DNA from 3 places in the Paracerasibacillus soli genome. Region 2 is predicted to be linked to each of the others. Evidence: riboswitches for the same ligand, from Rfam matches in the RefSeq annotation. Region 2 holds a riboswitch; each other region holds the start of a gene.
The links. Region 2 has a riboswitch for S-adenosylmethionine ahead of metK (methionine adenosyltransferase). Riboswitches for the same ligand answer to the same signal wherever they lie in the genome.

Region 1: linked by a shared signal. The riboswitch ahead of ACFFIS_RS06855 (hypothetical protein) and the one ahead of metK (methionine adenosyltransferase) in region 2 are both predicted to bind S-adenosylmethionine.
Region 3: linked by a shared signal. The riboswitch ahead of ACFFIS_RS05755 (methionine ABC transporter ATP-binding protein) and the one ahead of metK (methionine adenosyltransferase) in region 2 are both predicted to bind S-adenosylmethionine.

The regions. Positions count from the first base shown of each region.
Region 1 covers NZ_JBHLWL010000022.1:37,688-42,702, forward strand. Annotated here, with positions in the region: gene ACFFIS_RS06845 (sensor histidine kinase) at 1-1,301, opposite strand, end outside; gene ACFFIS_RS06850 (response regulator transcription factor) at 1,304-1,975, opposite strand; gene ACFFIS_RS06855 (hypothetical protein) at 2,280-2,606, opposite strand; SAM riboswitch class I at 2,887-2,989, opposite strand; gene ACFFIS_RS06860 (sensor histidine kinase) at 3,052-4,539, opposite strand; gene ACFFIS_RS06865 (response regulator transcription factor) at 4,548-5,015, opposite strand, start outside.
Region 2 covers NZ_JBHLWL010000026.1:75,339-80,353, forward strand. Annotated here, with positions in the region: gene pckA (phosphoenolpyruvate carboxykinase (ATP)) at 1-1,190, opposite strand, end outside; SAM riboswitch class I at 1,393-1,502, shown strand; gene metK (methionine adenosyltransferase) at 1,630-2,832, shown strand; gene ACFFIS_RS09455 (gamma carbonic anhydrase) at 2,975-3,496, opposite strand; gene mnmM (tRNA 5-(aminomethyl)-2-thiouridylate-methyltransferase MnmM) at 3,493-4,077, opposite strand; gene ACFFIS_RS09465 (hypothetical protein) at 4,204-4,971, shown strand; gene ACFFIS_RS09470 (GntR family transcriptional regulator) at 4,983-5,015, shown strand, end outside.
Region 3 covers NZ_JBHLWL010000017.1:171,809-176,823, reverse strand. Annotated here, with positions in the region: gene ACFFIS_RS05765 (MetQ/NlpA family ABC transporter substrate-binding protein) at 1-725, opposite strand, end outside; gene ACFFIS_RS05760 (methionine ABC transporter permease) at 858-1,520, opposite strand; gene ACFFIS_RS05755 (methionine ABC transporter ATP-binding protein) at 1,510-2,538, opposite strand; SAM riboswitch class I at 2,725-2,840, opposite strand; gene ACFFIS_RS05750 (YwaF family protein) at 2,991-3,662, opposite strand; gene ACFFIS_RS05745 (L-lactate dehydrogenase) at 3,931-4,875, shown strand; gene ACFFIS_RS05740 (hypothetical protein) at 4,982-5,015, shown strand, end outside.

The DNA of each region.
Region 1 (5,015 bases), on a different contig from region 2:
TTCACGATCGAAGAGACGATAGATAATCCCAAACCGGTACCTTCAACTGTACTTGTCCTTGCAGAATCTTCCCGATAAAAACGATCAAAAATTCGCTTTTGAACTGCTTGAGATAGTCCTATACCAGAATCTTGGAAACGAATTTCAATTTCCTTTTCCTTTTTGATAATTGATATGTCAATGCTACCATTTTCTTTATTGTACTTGATGGCATTGGTTAACAAATTCTCCCATACATTATAAAGTAATGCAGGATCTCCATTTATATCTATGTCAGGCATAGAGTAGCTAATCATGATCCGCTTTTCATTAATAGCCCATTGATGATTAAAAATAACTTCTTTTAGTTGATCTGACAAAGGATACGTTATCTTATTTAAAAGATCATCCCCTCGGTCAAGTGAAGCAAGTAGTAATAACTGTTTTGTGAGGCTTGATAATCGATTGATTTCATTGTTAATAATCGAAATATAATGGGATTTATCTTCCTCACTCAACGTATCCTTTTCCAGTAAATGGGAATACCCTTTTATATTCGATAATGGTGACTGGATATCGTGGGTAATATTTGAAATAAATTCGCTCTTCATTTCATCAAGCTTTTCAAGTTGTTGCGCCATATTTGTAAAACTAGTTGCTAGTTTTCCTATTTCATCTTTTCGATTTATATCAAGTTCAATGGAAAAGTTCCCTTCGGAAAGATCTTTTGTAGCTCGTGTTAACTTCGAAATAGGGTTAACTAAATATTTCGCACTAATCCAAACGAAAATAATGCTTAATACAATTGTTAAAGCAAGCAACCAGGCAAATAGAATGTGCATTTCATTAAAAAGTAATTTAATATTTGGTCGAATAAAAAGCGCATATTGTTTGTTGTTATGCTCTAGCGGTACCCCGATGGTATTTGTTAGTTCGTTTGCAAAAAAGCCTGTGACAAATGTTTCTTGGGGGAATTGCGCAATCCCGTGGTAAACTTCACCATTTAATACAAGTTCAATTGTTTGATTAGAAAGTGTTTTGTCCCGAAATGGGTCACCGAAAAATGTCTTATTTCCTTCTTTATCTGCTAAAAAAATTTGATATCCAACAGCTGATATATTTTCTAAGTAGTGTTCAAGATGAATATGTTGTTCGTGATTAACGTAATTCGCGATATCTAGTGCAATTTTTGTATTTTTTTCATCGTTATAAGGCTTTAATTTTTGTTGGTAATAAAAATTGGAAAACATAAAGGAAAGCAAAGTGCTCACAAGCATAATTGAAATGGTTGTGAGAGCGAATTTAACATAAAGCGTCTTCACGATTATTTTACCTCCAAAGCATACCCAACACTGCGTATCGTTTTAATATGAAAGTCACTTGTTATTTTCGTAAAACGTTCTCTTAACCGTTTTATATGTACATCAACCGTCCGCTCATCACCATCATAGTCGAATCCCCAAATTCTTTCGATTAAATGTCCACGTGAAAATACTTGCGAGGGGTGTGAGGCAAGGTAAAAAAGTAATTCAAATTCTTTTAATGGTAATAAAAATGATTTATCGTCAATTTCCACTACATAATTTTTTTTATTAATAACAGTCGATCCGAGAGTAATAACATCCTCGGTATTTTTTTCATAACGGCGAAATAACGCTTTTATACGGTACAGGAGTTCCTTTGGCTCGAAGGGTTTCACAAGGTAGTCATCTGTTCCAGAAAGGAAACCTTTTTCCTTATCTTTAAGTTGGTCTTTCGCAGTCAATAATATGATTGGAATATCGTAAAAGTTACGAATATCCTTCGTTAATTCATATCCATCAATAACCGGCATCATCACATCAACAATGGCCATATCACATGGGTTTTTTTCTAATAAATTTAGTGCTTCTTGCCCATTTTCTGCTTTCAAAACGTTGAACCCTTCATCTTTTAAGTAAACCGATACTAAGTTCAAGATATTTTGATCATCATCAACAACAAGTATAGTAGTCATCTGTATCTCTCCAATCAAGAAGTATTATTCAGCAAAGTATATATTTTAGTAAGGATCTTTTATTCTATCCTATTACAAAAATATGAAGAGAGTATGAATTTGCAAGTAGAGGATATGTTATATTTAGTTATTGCCATATGGTGTATAGTTAAACGAAATGGTTTTTCATATGTTTTGGAATTAAAAACTGAAGGCAACACAATCCGCCGGGAAGTGGATAAAAGTGACATACTGTAATGAAAAATAAAAAAGGCGGAAAATTTCCCACCTTAATTATTAGAATAATTGTATAGATGAATCGATCTTACATAAAAACGTAATTTAAATAATTTCCAGTTCGCTCTTTTATAACTAATCCATTCTCCTTTAGCTTTGTCCACATATACTTGTCCAAAGCGTATGGAGATTTAGATTGTAGCTGTGCTAACTGTGAATTTGAAATGAGAATGATGGAAGTCTGTTCACTATTTTGAACTGAAATAGCATAGCTTTCCTTTTTAATCATTTTTACCTCATATGTTTCGTCCCATTCTTGAAGTTGTCGCTCCATTACCTTCATTACATGGTGTAAATATTTTTCTCCTTCTTGATTTTTAGCCATATAACCACGAATAAATCCTGTTGTATTCATTTGCATTCCTCCTATTATTTTTCAATAGGTATCAAGACCATTTGCAAAAAAGTAAAAGCGAGCAATTAACGAGACATAAACTGTGACGCGGCTTGCTGTGAAAATATTCCCAAACAAAGGTTAGTTTAGCTATCATTGATCGTGACAAGGCTAAATGTATCCTAAGCAGAGTAGGCCAATGTTGGTCGGTATTGCCCTTAAAGATATCCAACATTAACTGTTCGCGCAATAAAAAACCCTTTGCAGCAACTGAATGCACACAAAGGGTTTATAGCACCGTTCGTTATCATCCAAAGCAAGCTTTGCTGGTAGGAGCACCTTACCTTCTAGGTAGGTTGCTGTGAAGTCTTAGAGCCAGTACTCTCGTTCACTCTTGATAACCATATTAAATTATTTTTATTATATCATAATCACATATGAAACTAATATTATTTTGCCTCGAATCTTAATGATTTTTTTTAGGAGAAAAAGGTAAAAATACTTGAAAGGTTGTTCCATTTCCCATTTTACTCGTAACTTCTATTCTCCCTCCATGTGCTTCCACAATGGACTTTGTAATGGATAATCCAAGGCCAGAACCACCAGATGTCCTTGTACGTGAAATATCTGCTCGATAAAATCGATTAAAAATAAATGGAAGGTCTTTGCTATCTATTCCGGCGCCATTATCTTGAATAGTAAATCTGTTTGAATCATTTATTGCATCAAGTGATAGGTGAATAACTCCAGTCTCCGGGTCTGTATGTTGCACAGCGTTATAAAATAGGTTTAGAAAGACTTGCTTTAATTTATTTGGTTCATAATATCCATATCGTTCTTCGGATACTTTAACATAAACTGTACGATTTCCTGCTAATACATCAAGTTGTGAACGCATTTCTTTTATTATTTTTGTCACATTCACTTGGGAAACTTGTAAGGAAGGGGCTTGATCCAGTTTAACGAGTGTAAATAAATCTTCTACTAACTTAATAATTCGCTTTGATTCCCCTTGCATACTATTTAATGCTTGATAAAGTTGTTCGGGTTGATTAGCTGCACCTCTTAATAAAACTTCAATAAAGCCATTTATAGATGTAAGAGGCGTTCGTAGTTCGTGAGAGGCATCTGCAATGAAACGTCTCATTTGTTCCTTTGTTTCTCTCTCATATTCAAAAGATATTTCAAGGCGCGCTAACATCGCATTAAAAGATTCTGCTAATCGATCAATTTCTTCTTGACCTTGTTTAACTGGAAGACGTTCCGTTAAGTTCTCGACATCTGTCTTTTTCACTACGTCGACGATTGTGGATAAAGGGACAAGAGTATGTTTTAAAGTACGTAAATAGATTACAAGTCCACTGGTTAAAGCAATAGAAGCGAGAACGATAAAAGTTAATAATTGTTGTAACAATATTTTTTTGAGTGGGGCAGTATTTGTACCTAGCTGTAACGTCAAATCAGCTCGATTATGACTTTCATGTGGACCTCCTAATGGTCTAAATACAACTAACTGTTCTATACCTTTGCTGTTTTCTCTAACGTGATATGCAATCCGATGTATACTTTCGTTATGTTGTAGCATCTTGAGGTATTCCTTTTTAGTAAAAATGGGAGCGGCAACACCACTATTACCTAGTATATCTTGATAATTTCCGTTTGTATCAATAATGGCCAGGGACATACCTTGGTAAAACAAAAAAGGTTGATTAGCAGGTAGGGGATTATCCTTCCCCTTAGGTTTCGTTGATTTGCTTTCTTCATTTAATAGTAACTCTAAAGGAAGTGAACCAAGTTTATCGTTCAGTGCATTTGCTTCATTTTGATAGAGGAAATCCCTCATAATCCAATATTGTACAATGCCTATCAGTAGTAAGATGATAGCTAAAATAAAAAAAGTTCGCATGAGTAGTTGTTTTTTTAAAGAGTAAGGCGATAGAATTTTTTTAAGCATGTTTTCACCTACAAGTCCACTCGGTATCCGGCGCCTCTAATCGTCCGAATAACTTGGTAGTTTTTATCGTGTAACTTATCGCGAAGTGAACGGATATAAACTTCTACGATATTTTCATCACCTTGAAAGTCATATCCCCAGACCCGATCTAAAATAGTCGCTTTACTTAGTACAATGCCATGATTCATGACTAAATACTTTAAAAGCTCGTACTCAGTGGGGGAAAGATGAAGTGTTTGATTGAGATAAGAAAACTCCTTTTTTCGATCATTCAACTTAAAAGGTCCGTAAATCACTTCGTTAAAAAGGTTAGGGAACTGATTGCGCAGCCGTGCATGAATTCTGGCTAATAATTCTTCGAAACTAAATGGTTTTGCGACATAGTCATCAGCACCAATATTTAATCCTTTTACCCGATCTTCTACATCATCTTTTGCTGTTAGCATGATGATGGAAGTTTGTGCACCACTTTTTTT
Region 2 (5,015 bases):
AAAAAAGGTGCTCCAAAGCAAGTTGAAAATGTTGCTTGTGGTTCAGTTACACCGCGCTCTGTTCCTGCAAGTTTACTCGTATAGCCACTTAGGAAATGATACATTGCTTGTTCCTTTGTAAGTTTACTTATTGGAGGCAAAGTGCCAGATGCATCCGCTGTCAAAAAGATAATTGTGTTTGGATGTCCAGCTACACTTGGCTTAACAATATTATCGATATTTTCTAATGGATAAGCTGCACGCGTGTTTTCGGTTAATGTAACATCATCATAGTCAGGCGTCCGCGTTACCTTATCTAGTACAACATTTTCTAGTACAGAGCCAAACCGAATTGCATGAAAGATTTGTGGTTCTTTCTCTTCTGATAGTTTCACGCATTTTGCATAACAGCCACCTTCAATATTAAATACACCATTTGGACTCCATCCGTGTTCGTCATCACCAATTAATTTACGATAAGGATCTGCAGATAGCGTCGTTTTTCCGGTGCCTGATAAACCGAAAAATAAAGCAACATCGCCTTCCGCCCCAACGTTTGCAGAGCAATGCATGGATAGTACATTTTTTTGTGGTAATAAATAATTCATCACAGAAAAGATTGATTTTTTAATTTCACCTGCATATTCTGTCCCACCAATTAAAATGATTTTTTGCTTAAATGAAATGAGAACGAACGCTTCTGAATTCGTCCCATCGACTGTAGGGTCTGCTTTAAATGTTGGTGCTGAGATAATTGTAAAATCAGGTTCATGCTCAGCTAATTCAACCGCAGTTGGGCGAATAAACAACTGTTTTGCAAACAGATTATGCCATGCAAACTCATTCATTACACGTATTGGTAAACGATATTTTTCATCTGCTCCCGCAAAACCGTTAAAGACGAATAACTCTTCTTTTTCTTTTAAATGGTTGGTTACTTTCATAAGCAATTTTAAAAATACATGTTCATCTATAGGTTTATTTACTGTACCCCAATCTACTGTTTTCTCCGAAATTTCATCGCGTACGATAAATTTATCCTCTGGGGAACGACCTGTATACTTTCCTGTCGTCGCTTGAACTGCACCGGTTTCTGATAAAACCCCTTCTCGGCGTGATAAGATTTTTTCAATAAGTCGGGGAACCGACAGATCCTTTTGTAAATTCGTCTGTTGTGCAAATTCGTCGATTAAAGATGTTTGTTCCACCATTTTCATTTTAATAATAACCTGCCTTTTAATATATTTTTTAAATGTAATATAAAGGTATGTTAATTTCTAAAATCTGATTAATAGTATAACACATTTACTGAAATAGTCCATACTATATTAGCTGATTTTTGTATGTATATGTAAGATGCATGTAAAAGTTGACATAGGCCTTTCATTTCGTTACCATAATTTTGAGCGGATACTCTTATTCAGAGTCGGTGGAGGGATAGGCCCTATGAAGCCCAGCAACCATCACTTCCTATGTGAAAAGGTGCTAACCTAAAGCAAGGACATGTCCTTGAACAATAAGAGAGAAAGGCTACATATATCCTTTCCTCTATATTATAGGAAAGGTTTTTTGTTTTCTACAAGTGGCATAATAAATATATGATTAAGAATTAGAGATCCGTACCATACCCTTTAAGGAGGATTTAGCCACATGGCTAATAATCGTCGTTTATTTACTTCAGAATCTGTTACAGAAGGTCACCCTGATAAAATATGTGACCAAATTTCAGATGCTATTTTGGATGAAATTTTAAAAAAGGATCCAGCTGCAAGAGTTGCCTGTGAAACAATGGTTACTACTGGGCTTGTACTTGTTGCTGGTGAAATTACAACCACTACCTATGTCGATATCCCAGCTATTGTGAGAAAGACAATCAAGGATATTGGTTATACACGTGCAAAGTATGGATTTGACGCCGAAACTTGTGCTGTACTTACTGCAATTGATGAACAATCTCCAGATATCGCAGGTGGTGTCGATCAAGCTTTAGAAGCGAGACAAGGTAAAATGACAGATGCTGAAATAGATGCAATCGGAGCAGGGGACCAAGGATTAATGTTTGGTTTTGCCTGTGACGAAACTGCTGAGTACATGCCTTTACCAATATCGCTTGCTAATAAGCTAGCAAAAAGATTAACTGATGTACGAAGAAATCATTTACTTGACTACTTAAGACCTGATGGGAAAACACAAGTAACTGTTGAGTATGATGAGCAAAATAAGCCAATTCGTATTGATACGATTGTCATCTCTACACAACATCATCAAGATATTACAAATGAGCGTATAGAAAAAGACCTCATTGAACATGTGATTCAGCCAGTTGTTCCAGCTCATTTATTAGATGAAGCAACTAAATATTTGATCAATCCAACTGGGCGCTTTGTTATCGGTGGACCACAAGGCGATGCTGGACTAACAGGACGTAAAATAATTGTTGACACATATGGTGGCTATGCACGTCATGGTGGTGGTGCTTTTAGTGGAAAAGATGCTACCAAAGTTGACCGCTCTGCAGCTTATGCGGCAAGATATGTTGCCAAAAATATTGTTGCGGCTAAACTAGCAAAAACTTGTGAGGTACAGCTAGCATATGCAATTGGTGTTGCAGAACCTGTATCTATTGCTATTAACACTTTTGGTACTGGTATTGTTGATGAAGAACAGTTAGTAAATGCAGTACGAGAGTTATTTGATCTACGTCCGGCTGGCATTATTCGTATGTTAGATTTACAAAAGCCGATTTTTAAAGAAACAGCAGCATATGGACATTTTGGGCGGGAAGATGTCTTGTTCCCATGGGAAAAAGTCGATAAAGCGAATCTGTTAAAAGAGTTAATCAATATTTCATAATATAGAATAGAGGTTGGGACATAAGGGTCTGAATCCCTCGCTTAACTACTGTCACAATAGTAAAAGAAGTATCGCACTTCATACTAAATGTAGTAGTGGAGGGGTCTGACACTCTGATTTGTCCCAACCCCTTTTTCTTTTATTATTTACCTAAGTTTGTTTCATTTTTATAATAGATTCCTTTTTCTACGTAAGATTTTCTTATTCGTTCCATATCATGATAGTCCTCATCCGTTAGTGTGCGGACTACTTTTGCTGGGCTACCAAATGCCATCGTATGAGGTGGAATCTTTTTGCCGGGTGGAACCAAAGAACCAGCTCCGATATACGCACCCTCACCTATTTCCGCACCATCTAATATGATTGAGCCCATTCCGATTAAAGCTTTTTTACGAATAATAGCTGAATGTAAGGTAACTTGATGGCCGATTGTAACATCATCTTCTATCAAAACAGGGAGATTAGGGCTTTGGTGTATCATTGTTAAATCTTGAATACTGACCCGTTTCCCAATTTTTGTAGGTGCAACGTCTCCCCGTATTACGGTATGAAACCATATACTTGAATATTCATCAATTTCTACATCACCAATAATGTCCGCGTTTTTAGCAAGGAAAACAGAATCGTGAATTTTTGGATGAATATTTTTATAGTGGTGTATCATTTATTTAACTTCTCCTTTCTTTTTTGAATCGCGACTACAAATGGTGGATTATTTTTTTGATTAATAAATTCATAACGTAGCACATGATAAGCGGATTGATCCAGTTGTTTCACAAAGGTGATTACATTTTCCTTTTCCTCTAAACCACCTTCATGTCCATAATAAATGACTATGACAACTACACCATTTGTTTTTAAGTAATCCAAAATTTGTTGGATTGCCTGTAAGGTGGATTCAGATTTCGTAATGATAGTTTTATCGCTTCTTGGCAAGTACCCAAGATTAAAAATTGCCCCAGCAATCCCGTGTTTTTGTTCCTTTAACAGATATGTAGTAACACGTTCATGACCATCATGAATAAGCTTAACATTTTGACGGGCCTCATCGATGAGCCGTCTTTTTGTACTGTCTATCGCTTGTTTTTGGATGTCAAAGGCTAAAACTGTACCAGAATCTCCAACTAGATTGCTTAAAAATATCGTATCATTTCCATTACCACATGTCGCATCAATGACAGTTTCTCCAACTTGGACGGCATCTGCTAGGAGTTGATGTGAGAATTGCAAAATATTTTTTATCATAAATACTTCCCCTCGTTTATTTTAGTAGCCTAAGTTTAGCATGGAATAATTACGTATCAAAATATATTGTTATTTTACTAGTTATAGTGTACTATCTAACTATAACACTAATACAGAGGTGAAAATATGAGTCAATCAATGAAGGGGTTATTATGGAAAGAATGGCGTATGATGCGGAGTTTTTTTATTGGGATGATTGTACTTTGTACTGTGCTTTTTATATTTATGAGTATGAATAGTGGCGTTTACGAAAGTTTAGTTGGAATGATTACGCTTGGATTGATTATTATTCCGGCAAGCTTATTATTTAGTTTAAATATGGAAGTAAACAACATACAAAACTTCTTACATATACCGCAACCCGCACACAAACTTATCCTTGCGAAAATCTTATACAGTATGTTCATTTCCATCTTGTACATGGGATTTCTTATTATGCTTTTAACTGTTATGGATGCGATATATGACAACACTGTTTTTACATTTACTGGCGCAGTTTTATATTATGGATATATTTTTTTAAGTCTAATTATTATTTCTATGTTTCCTGCAGCAATCTTATTGTTTATGTGGACGGTGCATCAAATATGGAAAAAATACATTCATACGTTAAGTATTGTAGTAATACTAGCTCTGCTCTTCATATTTGGGAAGTTTGAACGCTTCATGAGTGAAACAGCATTTTATCAGACCTTTACACATTGGGGTAAGGTTTCGATAGCAGGTTTGATACCTGATGGAGGCGGTAGTAGGATAAATGGTGAATTAGTGATAAGTAATGAATTATTAATATTTCACAATGCTTACGTGGGGACATTTATTTTTTATGGCTTAATTGTAATTATATTGTATGTGTTTTCTATTCAATTAATGGAACGTCGAGTGGAGGGATAAAGTTGCCATCCATGTCGTCGTTTAATAACTATGAACCGATTTAT
Region 3 (5,015 bases), on a different contig from region 2:
TTGTCATCCTCTCGTACGGCTAAGATATTGACGTAAGGATGAATGTTATCATCTGTTTCATCTTCAATAAATACCGCATCTTCAATAGGTGAGAAGCCTGCTTGCCCTGCAACCCCATTATTAATAACGGAGGCAGTTACATCAGGTAGTACACGTGGTGTTTGTTGTGCTGTCATCGGTAATATATCTAGATTTAATGGGTTGTCTGCAATTTCTGTTGGTGTTCCAAACAGACCAAAGTCATCGGAAAGTACAAGTAGGCCCGCACTTTCTAAAAGGCGTAATGCCCGAGCTTGGTTTGAAGGATCATCTGGGATTGCAATTTTATCTCCTGCCTTTATTTCAGATACATCATCAATCTTTTCGGAGAATAACCCCATTGGCGCTAACATGGTGGAACCAATTGGCACAATATGATTACCGCTTTCTTTTACATATTGGCCGAGAAAAGCGATATGTTGGAAAGCATTCATATCAATATCTCCTTGAGCTAGTGCATTATTTGGCAGTGTATAATCAGCAAACTCAATGAGTTCAATCTCAATTCCTTCTTTTGCTGCTTTTTCTTTTAAGATTGGCCACTGTGCACCGTCAGCACCATTGACACCAATTTTGACATGTATTTTATCTTTATCATCCCCTGGTCCTTCTGCTTTCGAACTGGAACAGGCTGAAATTGTAAATATAGTTAAAATAGCAATGCTTAGAAGTAATAATCTTTTCATGTAAATGTCTCCTCTTATCCAAAATAAGTTTTTTATTCTGTACGAACTAGGTAGTAAATAATTTAAATGGTACGGATGTCCCTGGATGAACAAGGCATCGTTTATGCGAGCTTTTTTGCCTGTTGACATGCTTTATCTGCGCATGATTTTCTTTGATAATGTATTTCCGAGCCATTGTGCCAGTTGGACCATTGCAATTAAAATGAGAACTGTAACGAGCATGACACTTCCATCAAATCGTTGATAGCCATAAGTCATTGCGACATGACCAAGCCCACCTCCTCCAACTGTACCTGCGACTGCAGAAAAGTCGATTAAGCCAACTGAAACAAATGTCAGTCCTAAAATAAGTGGTCCGAGTGCTTCTGGAATTAATACTGTAAATATAATGCGTAAGGGACTTGCCCCCATTGCCTGAGCCGCTTCAATGACACCTGGATCAATACTTACTAAGTTGTTTTCTACTACTCTCGCAACTGTAAAACTTGCAACAATAGTCATTGGGAAAATGGCTGCTGCGGTTCCGATAGTTGTTCCAATCACGAGCCTTGTAAGCTGTGAGATTGCTACAAGGAAAATGATAAAAGGAATAGGTCGGATCATGTTTACTAGTAAATTTAATATTTGAAACACGAATTTATTTTCTAAAATATGATTTTCTCTTGTTACAAAGAGTAGTAAGCCGAAAGTTATCCCGATAATGGAACCAAAGATTAAGGTTGCAATAACCATTGTGAGTGTTTCGCCTGTTGCTTCAACAATGCGAGGCCAAAATGTAGTCCAATCAACTTTCATGAATGTTCACCTCCTCAATTTGTACAAGCGTTTTTAGTTCTGTGAGTACTTGGTTTACGTTGGCGGATTCGCCAGTGAATGATACGAGTAAATTTCCGAATAATTGTGCTTGTAATTCTTGAACAGAACCATAGATAATATTAAAATCTACGTCATGTCGTTTCGTAACTTGTGATAATACGGGATTATTTGTAATTTCACCGGTAAATATAACGCGATAAAGCTTGCTGTTATTTGATTTATCTTGCCATTCTCTCAGAACTTCCTGGGACGGTAAGTCTTGTTGCACGGAACTAATAAATCGCTTTGTCGTTGGATGTTGCGGATTTGTAAATGTCTCAAATACGTTGCCGAATTCAATAACCTCTCCGTCTTCCATAACGGCGACTTTGTCACAGATGGACTGGATAACGTGCATTTCGTGTGTAATAAGTAACATCGTAATGCCAAGTTCACGATTGACCTTTTTTAGTAATCGTAAAATATCACTTGTCGTGTCAGGATCTAGTGCTGATGTTGCTTCGTCACAAATGAGCACGTCTGGTGAAGTGGCGAGTGCTCTTGCAATACCTACCCGCTGTTTTTGCCCTCCCGATAATTGATCGGGATAGTCTTTTGCTTTATCTTCAAGTCCGACAAACTGTAATAATTCATTCACTCGTTCGGCTATTTTTTGCTTGGAATATCCAGCTAGTTTTAATGGATATGCTATGTTCCCCGCGACGGTACGAGCGTTAAATAGATTAAAGTTTTGAAAAATCATCCCGATGTTTCTGCGTTTTGCACGTAATTCTTTTGCGGATAATGTGCTAATATTTACCCCGTGCATCCATACAGTTCCAGAGGTTGGGCGCTCCAGCATGTTGACTAAACGTAGCAATGTACTTTTCCCAGCACCACTAAATCCAATAACCCCAAATATTTCTCCTTGTGAAATTGTTAAGGATACGTTTTTTACAGCTTGCACTTCGCGTTTTCCGAGATGAAAAGTTTTTGAAACATCTTTAAACTCGATCATATGATGTCCTCCTCAAATGTTTTGAACCGTTCGCCTTTTTCCAAAATATTGCTGTTTTACACTATGGACACAAGCGGTGGCAGTGACGTTACTCCTTGTGTCACATTCTTTAAAAGTTGCACGAAAAAATCCCTCCTTTTCTTAATTGATAAGAAAAAGAGGGATTCTATGTAAGAAACCATCTCTTTCTCATCTTTCAAATGCAGCAATAGCATTTGTGGGACTTGGCACAGTTTTCCATTTTAAAAGAATCTGTTGCCGAGACTTCATAGGGCCCTTCCCTCCGTCTCTCTTGATAAGAAAGTGGTACAAATATTTAATTTTTAATACATTTCTTAATGTTAGATGTTAGTCTATAGGCTATTCTCTAAAAAGTCAATACCCTTTTTGAAATAATAATAAAAATGTGGACGGATTCTTTGCTAATGAAACAGGAGAACCGTCCCCATGTTTCACTTGAATAATAGGAGTAGGGTGAGAAACATGGTGGTTGCTACAATCTCTAGTGATAGTAGGTACCATGGGTATGGGCCGAGGAGGTCAAGTATGCTGCCGCTTGGTGGTTTTTCTGCTAAGAACATATAATTTCCACCTGTTATGTGATTGAGATATAAAATGATAGGCAGAAGGATATTTAATATAAGCATTGTTTGACCAATACCTTTTAGGGTTGGACGGTATCCTCGTTTTACCCAAGTAAAATAAAATGCTGTCATGATAATGCCACAATGTGTGATAAAAAAGTGGAAATATCGATAATGCGGAAAGCCGTAATCAGTTACAGGAGTAATTAATGCTTGTATCGCCCCAGCAATACCCGCATAAAATACAAATTGATATAGCACTTGATTTGGCCGCCATAATAAAATAATTGCCCCAAATAAGGTTAAACTACATAACTCTAACGGTAAATTATATTGTGGTGTCCAATTGGATTGAGCAAATTGCAGGCCATGGTAACCAACTTCCAGACCTAATAAAATGAGTGCAAAATAACGTTCATATCGTTTTAAGTTGCGTTGTCGTAAATGAGTAGCTCGATGTAAATAAAGTAAGGATAAGAAGAGTAAAACGAACACAATCAGATGTGAAAAGGAAAATAAAATAAAAGGCGTGTGTGACATTATCTTAACCTCTCCTTGAATAAGCAAAATAGTAAAATAATTATATCACTTTTGCTAGTCTGTATGGAGGGAAAGATGTAAATATACATGTTCTATTTATCATAGTTTCATGCGTAAGTCCGTCATTTCAAGAATTCGAGGAGGTTTAAAGTATGATAAGTGGGGAATCAACAACTAGAAACCTAATGCGTTCATTACGAACTAGTAGGAGAAATGTGACGATCCCTGCTGCTAATTTTAAAAAGGTTTGGAAAGGAGCAGGCAGATGATGAGAGAAAAAGTGAATCGTATCGTCATAATTGGGACGGGTGCAGTTGGTTGTAGTTATGCGTATGCATGTGTGAATCAAGGAGTCGCGGAAGAATTAGTATTGATTGATATTCATGAGGCAAAGGCTGAAGGTGAAGCGATGGACTTAAGTCATGGCATGCCATTTGCTCCAAGCCCAACAAAAGTTTGGAATGGAACATATGCAGATTGCAAAGACGCGGATATTGTCGTCATCACTGCAGGACTTCCACAAAAGCCTGGCGAAACAAGATTAGATTTAGTAGAAAAAAATGCAAAACTATTTAGGGGAATGGTTTCTGATGTGATGCAACATCATTTTCAAGGTATTTTCTTAGTTGCCACAAATCCTGTTGATGTTTTAACATATATCACTTGGCAGGAATCAGGGTTACCAAAAGAACGAGTTATCGGTTCAGGAACAGTCCTTGATACTGCAAGATTACGTTATACTTTGGGACAACATTTTCATATCGATACGAGAAATGTACATGCGCTAATCATTGGTGAACATGGTGATACAGAGCTTCCTGTATGGAGTCGTGCAACAATTGGGGTGGAGCAAATTGATACGTATTTAGCAAGAAACCCACTCATTAAACAGGAAGAATTAGATCACTTATTTATGCAAGTACGTGATGCAGCCTATCATATCATTGAAAGAAAAGGAGCAACATATTATGGTGTTGGTATGGCACTTGTACGAATAACAAAAGCAATCTTAAACAATGAAAATAGTATGTTAACGACTTCAACATATATAGAAGGGGAATATGGACACCGTGATATATATATTGGAGTACCAACCGTTATTAATCGTTCAGGCGTTCGGGAAGTTGTTGAAATAGACCTAAATGAAACAGAGAAAAGTCAATTTGATCAATCTGTCACGACACTTAAAAATGTCTTAAATAAGGTGAAGTAATAAATAAAGCTTTGATTGGTCCGATCTTATAAAGAGTGTACTATATTTTAATGACTAAGTGTTGTTAAAATATAGTACAAGTTTATTGTAAAGAAGGGGAAAATACATGTTGTTAGCAAAGCATGCGTACTTCAAAATCG